2 regions of the Rhizobium sp. BK008 genome follow, and region 2 is predicted to be linked to the other one. Evidence: predicted binding sites of a transcription regulator. Region 2 holds the regulator's gene; the other holds the start of a gene.
The links. The regulator PhoB, encoded in region 2, activates phosphate uptake and scavenging genes when phosphate is short. The targets are predictions, from matches to a motif close to TGTCATNNANCTGTCAT.
Positions count from the first base shown of each region.

Region 1: a site for PhoB is predicted at 2,027-2,043, ahead of FHT69_RS10560 (alpha-D-ribose 1-methylphosphonate 5-triphosphate diphosphatase). Genes of this name have one in related genera too.

Region 1 is NZ_JACIFK010000001.1:2,147,283-2,153,311, reverse strand. Features, by position in the region: gene FHT69_RS10570 (FAD-dependent oxidoreductase) at 1-1,237, opposite strand, end outside; gene FHT69_RS10565 (helix-turn-helix transcriptional regulator) at 1,248-1,862, opposite strand; gene FHT69_RS10560 (alpha-D-ribose 1-methylphosphonate 5-triphosphate diphosphatase) at 2,101-3,270, shown strand; gene purN (phosphoribosylglycinamide formyltransferase) at 3,267-3,938, opposite strand; gene purM (phosphoribosylformylglycinamidine cyclo-ligase) at 3,935-5,008, opposite strand; gene FHT69_RS10545 (AI-2E family transporter) at 5,254-6,029, shown strand, end outside.
Region 2 is NZ_JACIFK010000007.1:303,528-309,556, reverse strand. Features, by position in the region: gene FHT69_RS25650 (aspartate aminotransferase family protein) at 1-281, opposite strand, end outside; gene FHT69_RS25645 (GcrA family cell cycle regulator) at 705-1,238, shown strand; gene phoB (phosphate regulon transcriptional regulator PhoB) at 1,499-2,182, opposite strand; gene phoU (phosphate signaling complex protein PhoU) at 2,330-3,043, opposite strand; gene pstB (phosphate ABC transporter ATP-binding protein PstB) at 3,088-3,903, opposite strand; gene pstA (phosphate ABC transporter permease PstA) at 3,919-5,238, opposite strand; gene pstC (phosphate ABC transporter permease subunit PstC) at 5,235-6,029, opposite strand, start outside.

The sequences.
Region 1 (6,029 bases), on a different contig from region 2:
CATTGATGATGCGCATTACGCCGCGCGTGACAGCGAGTTGAAGTCTGCCGACAATCGGCCGATGGACCAGGTCGCTGGCATCCATCTGCTTTTTCGATTCTCGGATCGCTTCGGTACTGTAGCGAAGCATCTCGACTTCGTAGGCATGTATGGCTTGGACAAGCGGTTTTCGCCCTTGGTTCGCTTCAACCAGCATGTGTCCGAGCAGTGCGGCATCGCGAAGCGCGGTATTGGCGCCCGCGCCTCGTCCTGGCGTCATCGTATGGACGGCGTCACCGAGCAGAGTGACATTCGAACTCGCCCAAGGCGTCAGCGGGACGGCGGTTCTCATCCTGACATCGTGGATCGTCGAGGGCTCCGTCATCTGAATGAGCGCATGTAAGTGCGGATGCCAGTCCCGGGTGAGTTTCAAGCCCAGTTCTCTCAATTGTTCGCCGCTCAGACCGGTCGGGTCCCGCGGCCAGTTCTGCCGAGCTCCCCATACCCCCCAACCGACGCTGTCCTCGTCGAGTGCTTCGACGAAGTCCGGCCAACGAGCAATAAAACCTGGGTCGCTTCTAGTGCCGGCGAACTCGAGCGAGTGAATGATTGCGCCGAAGCCCATCGGCGCCATGATCAGCGACATGCCTTGAAACATTTTGTCCGACAGCAGAGCTTTCGTCGCGTCCGTCATCGGAATTTTGCCCCCGACCGACACGATCCCCGTGTCTTCCAGACGCGCTTCCGGCAGACGTTGCTTGCGTACAGTCGAATTCGTGCCGTCAGCGCCCACCAGCACATCTCCCGTCGCGAGACTTCCATCCTGAAAGCAAGCTATGACCGACCCGTCGGCGCTGTTTATGTAACTTTGAAGCGTCTTCCCGAAGAAGACGTCGTCTTCAAGTCCTCTGAGCAGAACCCGCCTCAGCGTCTTTCGAATGACGTTCTTTTCACCGTCGAGAGTGTTCGGGCCTGCATCATCGATATCGAAGCTCAGGACTTCGCCCAGTTGTTCAGTGAGCATGTTGAAATAGCGTGGCGACCTGGCGCAGGTGGCGACATAGAGATCGTAGAGTTCGCCGGGGACACAGGCTTTTAGCGCGCGGCTTCCAGCCGGGCTGATGCCGACGCGATAACCACCACTGTCGGTGCTCGGCGCAAAGTCGCGCTCATATACCGCTATGCAAACCCCAGCCTGCTTAAGCAGATGTGCGAGTGCCAAACCGCCGGTCCCGGCGCCGATAATCAAAACCTTCATGGTGTTGGTCCTAGTCGAGTTTGGGGGCGATGGAGAATTTGGCGGCGATCTGTCTCAGCCACTCCTCTGTCCAGGTGATACGCTGGGCGCTGAGGTCCCCGACAATGCCACTGATCCAGGATAATTCGGCTGCGTGGATCGCTCGGAGATATTCCATCTCGAGAAGGAAGAGCCTTGGAACAGCCTGAGCTTCCTGCAAGACGTCGTCGATCCTGCGAAGTTCCGACTCGATGGCTTTTGCTCTGAGCTCAAGCTGGCTCGCCACATCATCAGGCGTAAGCAGCGGAAGAAATGACATCGCCGCGGGGAATTCCGGATATTCTCGCGTCAGGGTCGACAATATCGCCCGCATCCATTCAAGCGCGATTTTGCGGCCCTTCTCGGTTATCTCGTACACGGTTCGCTCTGGACGCTTGTCGTCCCGGACTGTTTTCCGCGGGATGATCAAGCCCTCGCGTTCGAGCCGCTGGATTGTTTGATAAAGGCTCGCCCTCTGCGTGACCTTGATCACTTCGTCCTTGCCGCGCTCCTTGATGAGCCGCTGCATTCGGTAAGGATGCATTGGCTCTTCCATGAGCATTGCAAGGACGGCGAGCGCGACTGGAGAGCGTTTGATAGATGTCATAGTAATAATAATACTAGTTTATTTATAACTAGTCAATTCGAAGGCTCCAGGTCGCTGGATTCGAGACTCGCGCTGTTTGAAACGATGGTCGTGAATCCGCGCGGCGAGCGCATTCAACCAATTCCAAAGCGCAAGTTTCCGCTTTAAGGTGATCGCGCTCGAAATTTCATACGACTGTCACGAAGCGGTTTTATCCGCTGCGGCTTGTCAATCATCGGATGCGGTCAGGAGAAAGCCCATGTGGCTCAGCAATTTCACCCTCGTTCTCCCAAACGAGGTGGTGAGTGAAGGTGCAGTGCGTGTTGAGGATGGCGTCATCGCTGAGATCAGGCCGGAGCCGGTTGCCGCCGCTGCCGTCGATGGCGGCGGACGGCTGCTGATGCCCGGATTCGTCGATCTGCACGGCGACATGATCGAGCGCGAGATCGCCCCGCGGCCGAACGCGACGATGCCGATCGATTTCGGCATCCACGAACTCGACAAGAAGCTTGCCGCCGCCGGTGTCACGACCGCCTTTGCCGCCGTCTCTTTTGCGACCGAGAGCGTCTACGGCCATGTCCGTTCGCTGGAGACGACCTCGGCAGTGATCGAGGGCATCAACCGTCTGCGCGATGATCTGCTGATCGACCACCGCGTCCATGCCCGCTACGAAATCACCAATGTCGGTGCAGCCCCGGCACTCGAGCGTCTGCTGAATGCCGACCAGATCGACATGGTGTCGCTGACCGACCACACGCCGGGCCAGGGCCAATACAACAATCTGCAGAGCTACATCCTCAGCATTTCCGAGCGCCGCGCCATCTCAGAGGACATGGCGGCGGAGATCGTCGCCAAGCGTATCGCCATGCGCAACAATCCCGAGATCGAGGCCAAGCTGAAGGAAATCGTCGCGCTGTCGCTGAGGCACAAGCTGTCGCTTGCCTCGCATGACGATGACAGCGTCGAAAAAGTCGCCGAGATGCATGATCTCGGCGTCACCATCAGCGAGTTTCCGGTCACGGCGCCTGCGGCGGAAGAGGCGCGCCGCCGTGGCCTCTGGACGCTGATGGGCGCGCCGAACGCGCTGCGCGGCCAGTCGATGTCGGGCAATCTCAGCGCCCTCGATGCCGCAAGGGCCGGCCTGCTCAGCGTCATCGCCGCCGATTATCATCCGGCCGCCTTCGTGCCCGGCATCTTCAAGCTTGCCGACATGGTGGAAGGCGGCCTGCCGGCAGCCGTTGCCATGGCGACCGGCAATGCGGCCCGCTCGGCCGGTCTGTCGGATCGTGGCGAGATCGCCATCGGCCAGCGCGCCGATCTCGTCGTGGTCGAACCGGGCGATATCAACCGCATCCGCGCCACTTTCCGCGCCGGCCGCTTCGTCTACAGCGACGGCACGCTGCATCCGCTGCGGGCTTTGGCGGCTTAAGCGCGGTCGCCGATCAGCGAAATCAGCTGTGCCTTGGGTGCGGCGGTCGAGGCCTCCGCGCCGACGGCCTTGCCGCCTTCCATCGTCACCCGGCCTTCGGCAAACAGCCGCAGCGCCTGCGGATAGATCTGATGTTCGACGGTGAGCACACGCGCGGCAAGGCTTTCGGCCGTGTCGCCCAAGAGAACCGGTACGGCCGCCTGGCCGATCACCGGCCCTTCATCCATGCCCTCGGTGACGAAATGCACCGTGCAGCCCGCGATCCGCATCCCGGCGTCGATCGCCCGCTGATGCGTATGCAGGCCGGGAAACAGCGGCAGCAGGGAAGGGTGGATGTTGAGCATCCGGCCTTCGTAACGCTGAATGAAAGTTGCCGTCAGTAGCCGCATGTAGCCTGCCAGGCACAGAATGTCGGGCGAAAGCTCGTCGAGCGCCGAAAAGATCGCCGCCTCATGCGCGTCCTTGCTGGCGTAGTCCTTGCGGGGGAAAGCGAAGGTGGCGATGCCTTCGGCATCAGCCTTGGCAAGCCCGCCGGCATCCGCCTTGTCGGAGATCACCCCGACGATCTCGGCCGGATAGTCGGCGGCCTTCGCCGCCGCAACCAACGCCATCATGTTGGAGCCGCTGCCTGATATGAAGACGACGACGCGTTTGCGCGGTGCGCTCATATCGCAAGCGTGCCCTTGTAGACCGTGCCGGCAGCGCCTTCGTCGCGGGCGATCATGCGGCCGAGCGTGATCACAGTCTCGCCCTCGGCTTCGAGGGCGGCCGAAACGGCCGCGACGTTCTCGACGGCAACGACGGCGATCATGCCGACGCCGCAATTGAAGGTGCGCAGCATTTCCCTGGATTCGACGCCGCCCGTCTTGGCGAGCCACGAAAACACCGCTGGAACCTTGACGGCATCAAGATCGATCTCGGCGGCTAGGTGTTTCGGCAAGACGCGCGGAATGTTTTCCGGGAAACCGCCGCCGGTGATGTGCGCCAGCGCCTTGATGGCGCCGGTCTCGCGGATCGCCTTCAGAAGCGGCTTCACATAGATGCGGGTCGGCTCGAGCAGCGCTTCGCCGAGCAGCCTGCCTTCGGCAAAAGGTGCGGCGGCGCTCCAGTCGAGGCCGGACAGTTCCACGATCTTGCGTACCAGCGAAAAGCCGTTGGAATGGACGCCGGAGGAGGCGAGGCCGAGGATCACGTCACCCTCGGCGATATCGCCCGAGGGCAGCAGCTTGCCGCGTTCGGCAGCACCCACGGCAAAACCGGCGAGATCGTAGTCGCCGGAGGAATACATGCCGGGCATCTCGGCGGTCTCGCCGCCGATCAGCGCGCAGCCGGCCTCGCGGCAGCCGGCGGCAATGCCGCCGACGATGGCTGCGCCCTGGTCGGGGTCGAGCTTGCCGGTCGCGAAATAATCGAGGAAGAACAGCGGCTCGGCGCCCTGCACCACGAGATCGTTGACGCACATGGCGACGAGGTCGATGCCGACGGTGTCGTGATAGTCGGCATCGATGGCGATCTTCAGCTTGGTGCCGACGCCGTCATTGGCGGCGACCAGAACCGGATCGCTGAAGCCCGCCGCCTTGAGGTCGAAGAGCCCGCCGAAGCCGCCGATCTCGCCATCGGCGCCGGGACGGCGCGTCGAACGCACTGCCGGCTTGATCTTCTCGACGAGGAGGTTGCCGGCATCGATATCGACGCCTGCATCGCTATATGTCAGGCCGTTTTTCCCAGACTGGCTCATGCTGGTCTCCGATGGCTATTTCAGGCGGCAAACGTGCCGCGTCATCTGCCGGTCGCAATTGCATGACAGGGGCGTTTATGCAAGCGTTGCATGGCAAAAGCCCCCAATTTCCCGCGTCTCCCTCCACCCTTTCCGGGATTTGACGCGACAGGGTTGACCATCTTTGCGCCTGCATCCTATGTGCTGAATGGCCGCTTCGGATCGGATGCGGCGTTTGGCGGCGGCGAGCAATCAACGGGGAAGCGATGCCACAGCATGTCAGCGGCAACAGTCTCAAGCGTCAGATCTTCTTCTGGCTGGCAGTGCTCGTCTTCTTCATCGTCTTTCTCTATGTCTTCAGCTCGATCCTGCTGCCTTTCATCGCCGGCATGGCGATCGCCTATTTCCTCGATCCGGTGGCCGACCGGCTTGAACGCCTGGGCCTGAGCCGCATGATGGCGACCATCGGCATTCTGGTCGCCTTCGTCATCGTCTTCGCCTTAGCGCTGATGATCCTCATTCCGGTGCTCATCAGCCAGTTCAACGATTTTGCCGAGCGTCTGCCGGGTTATATCAGCCAGTTGCAGCAGTTCATCACGCAGGCGCAGAATTCGCTGCTGCCGGACTGGGTCGAGAACCAGATGGGCGCGATCAAGGACAATCTCTCCGGCATCCTGTCGGAGGGTATGGGGTTCCTCACCGGGCTCTTCGCGCAGATCTGGAATTCCGGCAAGGCGATCGTCGACGTCATATCGCTGCTCGTCGTCACCCCCGTCGTCGCCTTCTATATCCTGCTCGACTGGGACCGCATGGTTGCCAAGGTCGATCAGTGGATCCCGCGCGATTATGTCAGCGATGTCCGCCAGATCGCCAAGGAGATCGACCAGGCGATCGCGGGCTTCATCCGCGGCCAGGGCTCGCTCTGCCTTATCCTCGGCATCTATTATGCCGTCGGCCTTTCTCTCGTCGGGTTGAATTTCGGCCTGCTGATCGGCCTCTTCGCCGGCATGATCAGTTTCATTCCCTATGTCGGCTCGATGGT
Region 2 (6,029 bases):
AAGAACACCTTGTCGGCAAAGGTGGCGTCGGTCAGCCGTTTGGCCAGGCGCTCCTGGCCGGGGATCTCATAGATGTTGGAGAGATGCCAGACCTTGTCGGCCTGCTCCTTCAGCGCGCCGACCACATGCGGATTGCTGTGGCCGACCGAAGTGACGGCGACGCCGGCGCCGAAATCGAGATATCGCTCGCCGCTTTCGGTGATCAGCCACACGCCCTCGCCTCGCTCGAACCGCAACGGGGCACGAGAATAGGTGTCATAAAGCGGCGCGGCTTCAGCCATAGCGCGATCTCCCATCGATGTTATCAAGCTCCGGACTCCGGCTAAGAAAACCAGGCCCGAAAAATCAAAAATGCCGCCTTGCGGCGGCGACTGGCACTATTTCCTTTTCGCGCTGCAATGTCAACAAAACTGCGCCCTTAGCGCATGCAGCAAGCTTGTACAGCAGCATTATCCGTCCTCAACAGGCATTATTGCAGAAATGCCACGCCGGGGCAGCAAGTTGGGGAAAACTTGAAATTCGATTCATCCGGATTCATGCGACTCTTGTCACGGAGTCAGCCTCACACTAGGTTAAAGTTCAATTACTAGACTGCATGCGGCGGAACTAGTCACCAAAATTGATCAAGCGTTTCTTGTTTCGGAGCCTTCCGGGACAACGGTGAGGGATTCTGCCATCACCAACGCAAAAGGTGGAGACAGGGCATGAACTGGACAGACGAGCGGGTCGAGAAACTCAAGAAGCTCTGGGCCGAAGGACTGAGCGCCAGCCAGATCGCGGCACAACTTGGTGGCGTCAGCAGAAACGCGGTCATCGGCAAGGTGCATCGGCTGAGCCTCCCCGGCCGTGCCAAGGCCGGCGGTACCGCCAATGCCGCCCGAACGCCGAAACGCAATACTTCTGCGCCGCGCGCGCCGAACTACGCCTCACGGGTCGCCACTCGCACCGTTACCCGCCAGCAGGGCGCGACGATGCTGAAGGAAGAGATCGAGATCGAAACGATCGAGGAAATGGAATACGTGCCGAGAGGCAACGTGGTCGTTCCGATTTCCCGACGCCTCGGCCTGACGGAACTGACCGAACGCACTTGCAAGTGGCCGGTCGGCGATCCGCTGAAGGACGACTTCCACTTCTGCGGCTGCGAATCCCCCGACAATTCGCCCTATTGCAGCTATCACCAGAAGCTTGCCTACCAGCCGGTCAACGAACGCCGCCGGGCAGCAGCGCGGGCCAGCTGAGCGGGTAACATCGCCGCACATGAGAAACGGGCCGACTGGCCCGTTTTTTTGTGGTTATTGGTTCGCGCGGATGGCTGCCCCTCATCCGCCTGCCGGCACCTTCTCCCCGCTTGCGGGGCGAAGGGGATATGCCGCGACCTCTCCGTTCCCCGCTAACCTGTCGCAGGGCACGTCCCCTCGCCCCGTTTTACGGGGAGAGGGTTAGGGTGAGGGGCAGACGCTAGCTCGAGCGACGTTGTCAGCAATCAGAATGGAGGCCCTCAGGCTTCCATCGAATAACCGGCGCCGCGGACGGTGCGGATGACGTCCTGCATGTTGGAGAAATTCAGCGCCTTGCGCAGGCGGCCGACATGGACGTCGACGGTGCGTTCGTCGACATAGATATCGTGGCCCCAGACACCGTCGAGAAGCTGCGAGCGAGAGAAGACCCGGCCCGGCGACGACATCAGGAATTCCAGCAGGCGGAATTCGGTGGGGCCGAGGCGGACTTCGCGGGTCTTGCGATGGACCCGGTGGGTTTCGCGGTCGAGTTCGATATCGCCGCATTTCAGCACCGTCGACAGCACCTCGGGACGGGCGCGGCGCAGCATCGCCTTGACGCGGGCGACGAGTTCGGGGGTCGAGAAGGGCTTGACGACATAATCGTCGGCACCCGTCGAAAGCCCGCGGACGCGTTCGCTCTCTTCGCCGCGCGCCGTCAGCATGATGATCGGCAGGCGCTCGGTTTCCGGCCGCATGCGCAGGCGCCGGCAGAGTTCGATGCCGGAGACGCCAGGCAGCATCCAATCGAGGATGAGCAGATCGGGCGTGCGCTCCTGAAGCCGCATTTCGGCTTCGTCGCCACGAAGGATGGTATCGACCTCGAAGCCTTCCGCTTCGAGATTGTAGCGAAGAAGCACGCTCAGGGCTTCCTCGTCTTCAACAACTGCAACTCTCGGGATCATGCGTGTCGGTCTCCTCGCGCATGATCCCTGAACCGGGGATGGTTCAAGCAATGCATCCTGCGCAAATTCAGAATTGGCTGCGACCTCTTTGCGCGCCCCGGATGGGCGCGCACGCAAGCTTCTAGCCCGGCCGTCCGGCCCGGGCGGTTATTCGGTTACCGCGCCGACGGTGTTGGCGCTGTCGTCTTTCGGACGATCGCCTTCCGGCTGCGCACCTGTCGCCATGTAGAAGATCGTCTCGGCGATGTTGGTGGCGTGGTCGCCGATGCGCTCGATGTTCTTGGCGCAGAAGAGAAGATGCGTGCAGCTGGTGATGTTGCGCGGATCTTCCATCATGTAGGTCAGGAGTTCGCGAAACAGCGAGGTGTACATCGCGTCGATCTCGTTGTCGCGTTCGCGGATCGCGTTCGCCTTGTCGGCGGAGCGATTGGTGTAGACGTCGAGCACTTCCTTGAGCTGGACGAGCGCCAGCTCGGAGAGATGCTCGAGACCGCGGGCGAGCTTGCGGGGAACGCCGGTGCTTTGGACGGCGATGACGCGCTTGGCGGTGTTCTTGCCGAGGTCGCCGACGCGTTCGAGATCGGCGGCGATGCGGATCGAACCCATGATTTCGCGCAGGTCCGCGGCCATCGGCTGGCGGCGGGCGATGGTGACGATCGCCTTGTCGCCGATTTCGCGTTCGGCGTGATCGAGGATCACATCGTCGGAGATGACCTTCTGCGCCAGCGCGGTATCGCCGTTGACCAGCGCCCGCACGGCTTCGGCGACCATCTGCTCGGCCAGGCCGCCCATTTCGGAAATCCGCCTGGACAGGAACTTCAGATCATCATCATAGGCAGAATAAATATGTGTCGATGCCATGGGGCTTTATCCTCGAATAACGGAAAGGCTTGGTGACGGCAGGATCAGCCGAAGCGACCCATGATGTAATCCTGGGTGCGCGGATCGTCCGGATTGGTGAACATCTTGTCGGTGTCGTTCTCCTCGACGAGATTGCCGAGGTGGAACATGGCGGTGCGCTGCGAGACGCGCGCGGCCTGCTGCATGGAGTGGGTGACGATGACGATCGTGTAGTTCTCGCGCAGTTCGTGGATCAGTTCCTCGACCTTGGCGGTGGCGATCGGGTCGAGCGCCGAGCAGGGCTCGTCCATCAGGATGACCTCAGGGCTGACGGCGACGGCACGCGCAATGCAGAGGCGCTGCTGCTGACCGCCGGACAGGCCGGTGCCGGATTCATGCACGCGGTCCTTGACCTCGTTCCAGAGGCCGGCGCGCTGCAGGCTGGTCTCGACGATCTGATCGAGATCGGCCTTCGACTTGGCCAGGCCATGGATGCGCGGGCCGTAGGAGACGTTTTCGTAGATCGTCTTCGGGAACGGGTTCGGCTTCTGGAAGACCATGCCGACGCGGGCGCGAAGTTCGACGACGTCGATATCCGGATCATAGATATCGTCGGTGTCGAGCGTGATCTTGCCGGTGACGCGGCAGCCGTCGATCGTGTCGTTCATGCGGTTGAGGCTCCGCAGGAAGGTCGACTTGCCGCAGCCGGACGGGCCGATCAGGGCGGTTACGGTGTTTTCGCGGATGTTCAGGTTCACATCGAAAAGCGCGCGCTTTTCGCCGTAGTAAACCGAGACATCCTTTCCGATCATCTTATACGGGACGTTGCTCATCTTGTGATCCAGCGCCTTTTCAACTGCAGCTTCCGTCAACATGTTCATGATGTTTAACTCCGTTTACCAGCGGCGCTCGAAGCGACGACGCAAGAGGATGGCGCCCATGTTCATGACGATCAGGAACAGGAGCAGAACGATGATGGCACCCGAAGTACGCTCGACGAAGGCACGTTCGGCCTCGTTGGCCCACATATAGACCTGTACGGGCAGAGCCGTCGAGGGATCGAGCGGCGTCGTCGGCGCGTTGGCGACGAAGGCGACCATGCCGATCAGGAGCAGCGGCGCGGTTTCGCCGAGCGCATGCGCCAGGCCGATGATCGTGCCGGTGAGGATGCCGGGCATGGCGAGCGGCAGAACGTGGTGGAACACCATCTGCATCTTGGAAGCGCCGAGGCCGAGGGCTGCGGCGCGGATCGACGGCGGCACGGCGCGAAGAGCGGCACGCGTGGCGATGATGATCGTCGGCAGGGTCATCAGCGTCAGCACCAGGCCGCCGACCAGCGACGCCGAGCGCGGCAGGCCGATGAAGTTGATGAAGACGGACAGACCGAGCAGACCGTAGACGATCGAGGGAACCGCGGCGAGGTTGTTGATGTTGACCTCGATCAGGTCCGTCAGCTTGTTCTTCGGTGCAAACTCCTCGAGATAGATCGAGGCGGCGACGCCGATCGGCAGCGACAGCACCAGCACGATCAGCATCAGATAGAGCGAGCCGATGAGGGCGACGCCAAGGCCTGCGGCCTCCGGACGGCTGGAGTTGCCGTTGACGAAGAGGCCGGTGTTGAACTGCTTGTGAAGAGCGCCGCTCGCCTTCAGCTCGTTCATCCAGCCAACCTGCTTGTCGTTGACCTTGCGGTTCTTCTCATCGACCGAAAGATCGATCTGGCCCTTGTTGGCGCTGTCGACATTGGCGTCGGCAAGCACCGTGACATTGACCGTCTTGCCGATGATCGACGGGTCTGACATGACCATGTCGCGCAGCTGGATCGGGGCGCTCTTCGACAGCATGGCCGAGGCATCGCGCACATCAGGGCGACTTGCGGCATTGATGTTCAACTGCTTGACGATCGCGTCGCGCAGGAGAACCGGATAGTTGGCGGCGATCAGCACCGAAGGGTCGGTCGCACGCTTGTTGTTCGGGTCGATCGTCTTCTCGGCGAATTCGATCGGCAAGGTGATCGCCGTCTGCTGGAAGGCGGTGTAGCCCTTGCCGATCACCGTCCACAGCAGGATGAAGAGGAAGACGAGACCGAAGGTGATGGCGGCAATGCCATAGGCCTGGAACCGGCGCTCGGCGGCATAGCGGCGCTTGATGCCGATATCGCGGCGCGGTGGCGCCTTGGAAACGGTGACGCCGGCGGGAGAAACAATATCCGTCATTCGTACTGCTCCCGGTATTTGCGCACGATGTAGAGCGCATAGATGTTGAGGCAAAGCGTGATGCAGAACAGCGTGATGCCAAGGGCAAAGGCAACCAGGGTCTGCGGCGAAGTGAACTCGAGGTCGCCGGTCAGCTGGTTGACGATCTTGACGGTCACCGTCGTCATCGGCTCGAAGGGGTTGATCTGGATGCGGGCGGCAACACCGGCGGCCAGCACGACGATCATGGTTTCGCCGATGGCGCGCGAGGCGGTCATCAGCAATGCGCCGACGATGCCGGGAAGGGCTGCCGGCAAGACGACTTTCTTGATGGTTTCGGAGCGGGTGGCGCCAAGACCGAGCGAACCGTCACGCAGGGCCCGCGGCACGGCGGTGATGATGTCGTCTGACAGCGAGGAGACGTAGGGGATCAGCATGATGCCCATGACGATGCCGGCCGTCAGAACGCTCTGCGCCTGGATGAAATTCGAATAGCTGCCGGACAGAAGACCGCTGATCTGGGCGGAGAAATCGCGCAGGAACGGGCCGACGGTGACGAGCGCGAAGAAGCCGTAGACGATCGTCGGAATGCCGGCGAGCACTTCGAGAAGCGGCTTGGCGACCCCGCGCACCTTCGGCGAGGCGTATTCGGCCATGTAGATGGCGGCAAAGAGGCCGACCGGCACGGCGACCAGCATGGCGACCAGGCCGATGTAAACCGTGCCGAGCAGCAGCGGGATCAGGCCGAACTGACCGAAGGACGAGCTGCCGGCGCCGGCAAAGCGCGGATCCCAGACGGTGCCGAAGAAAAA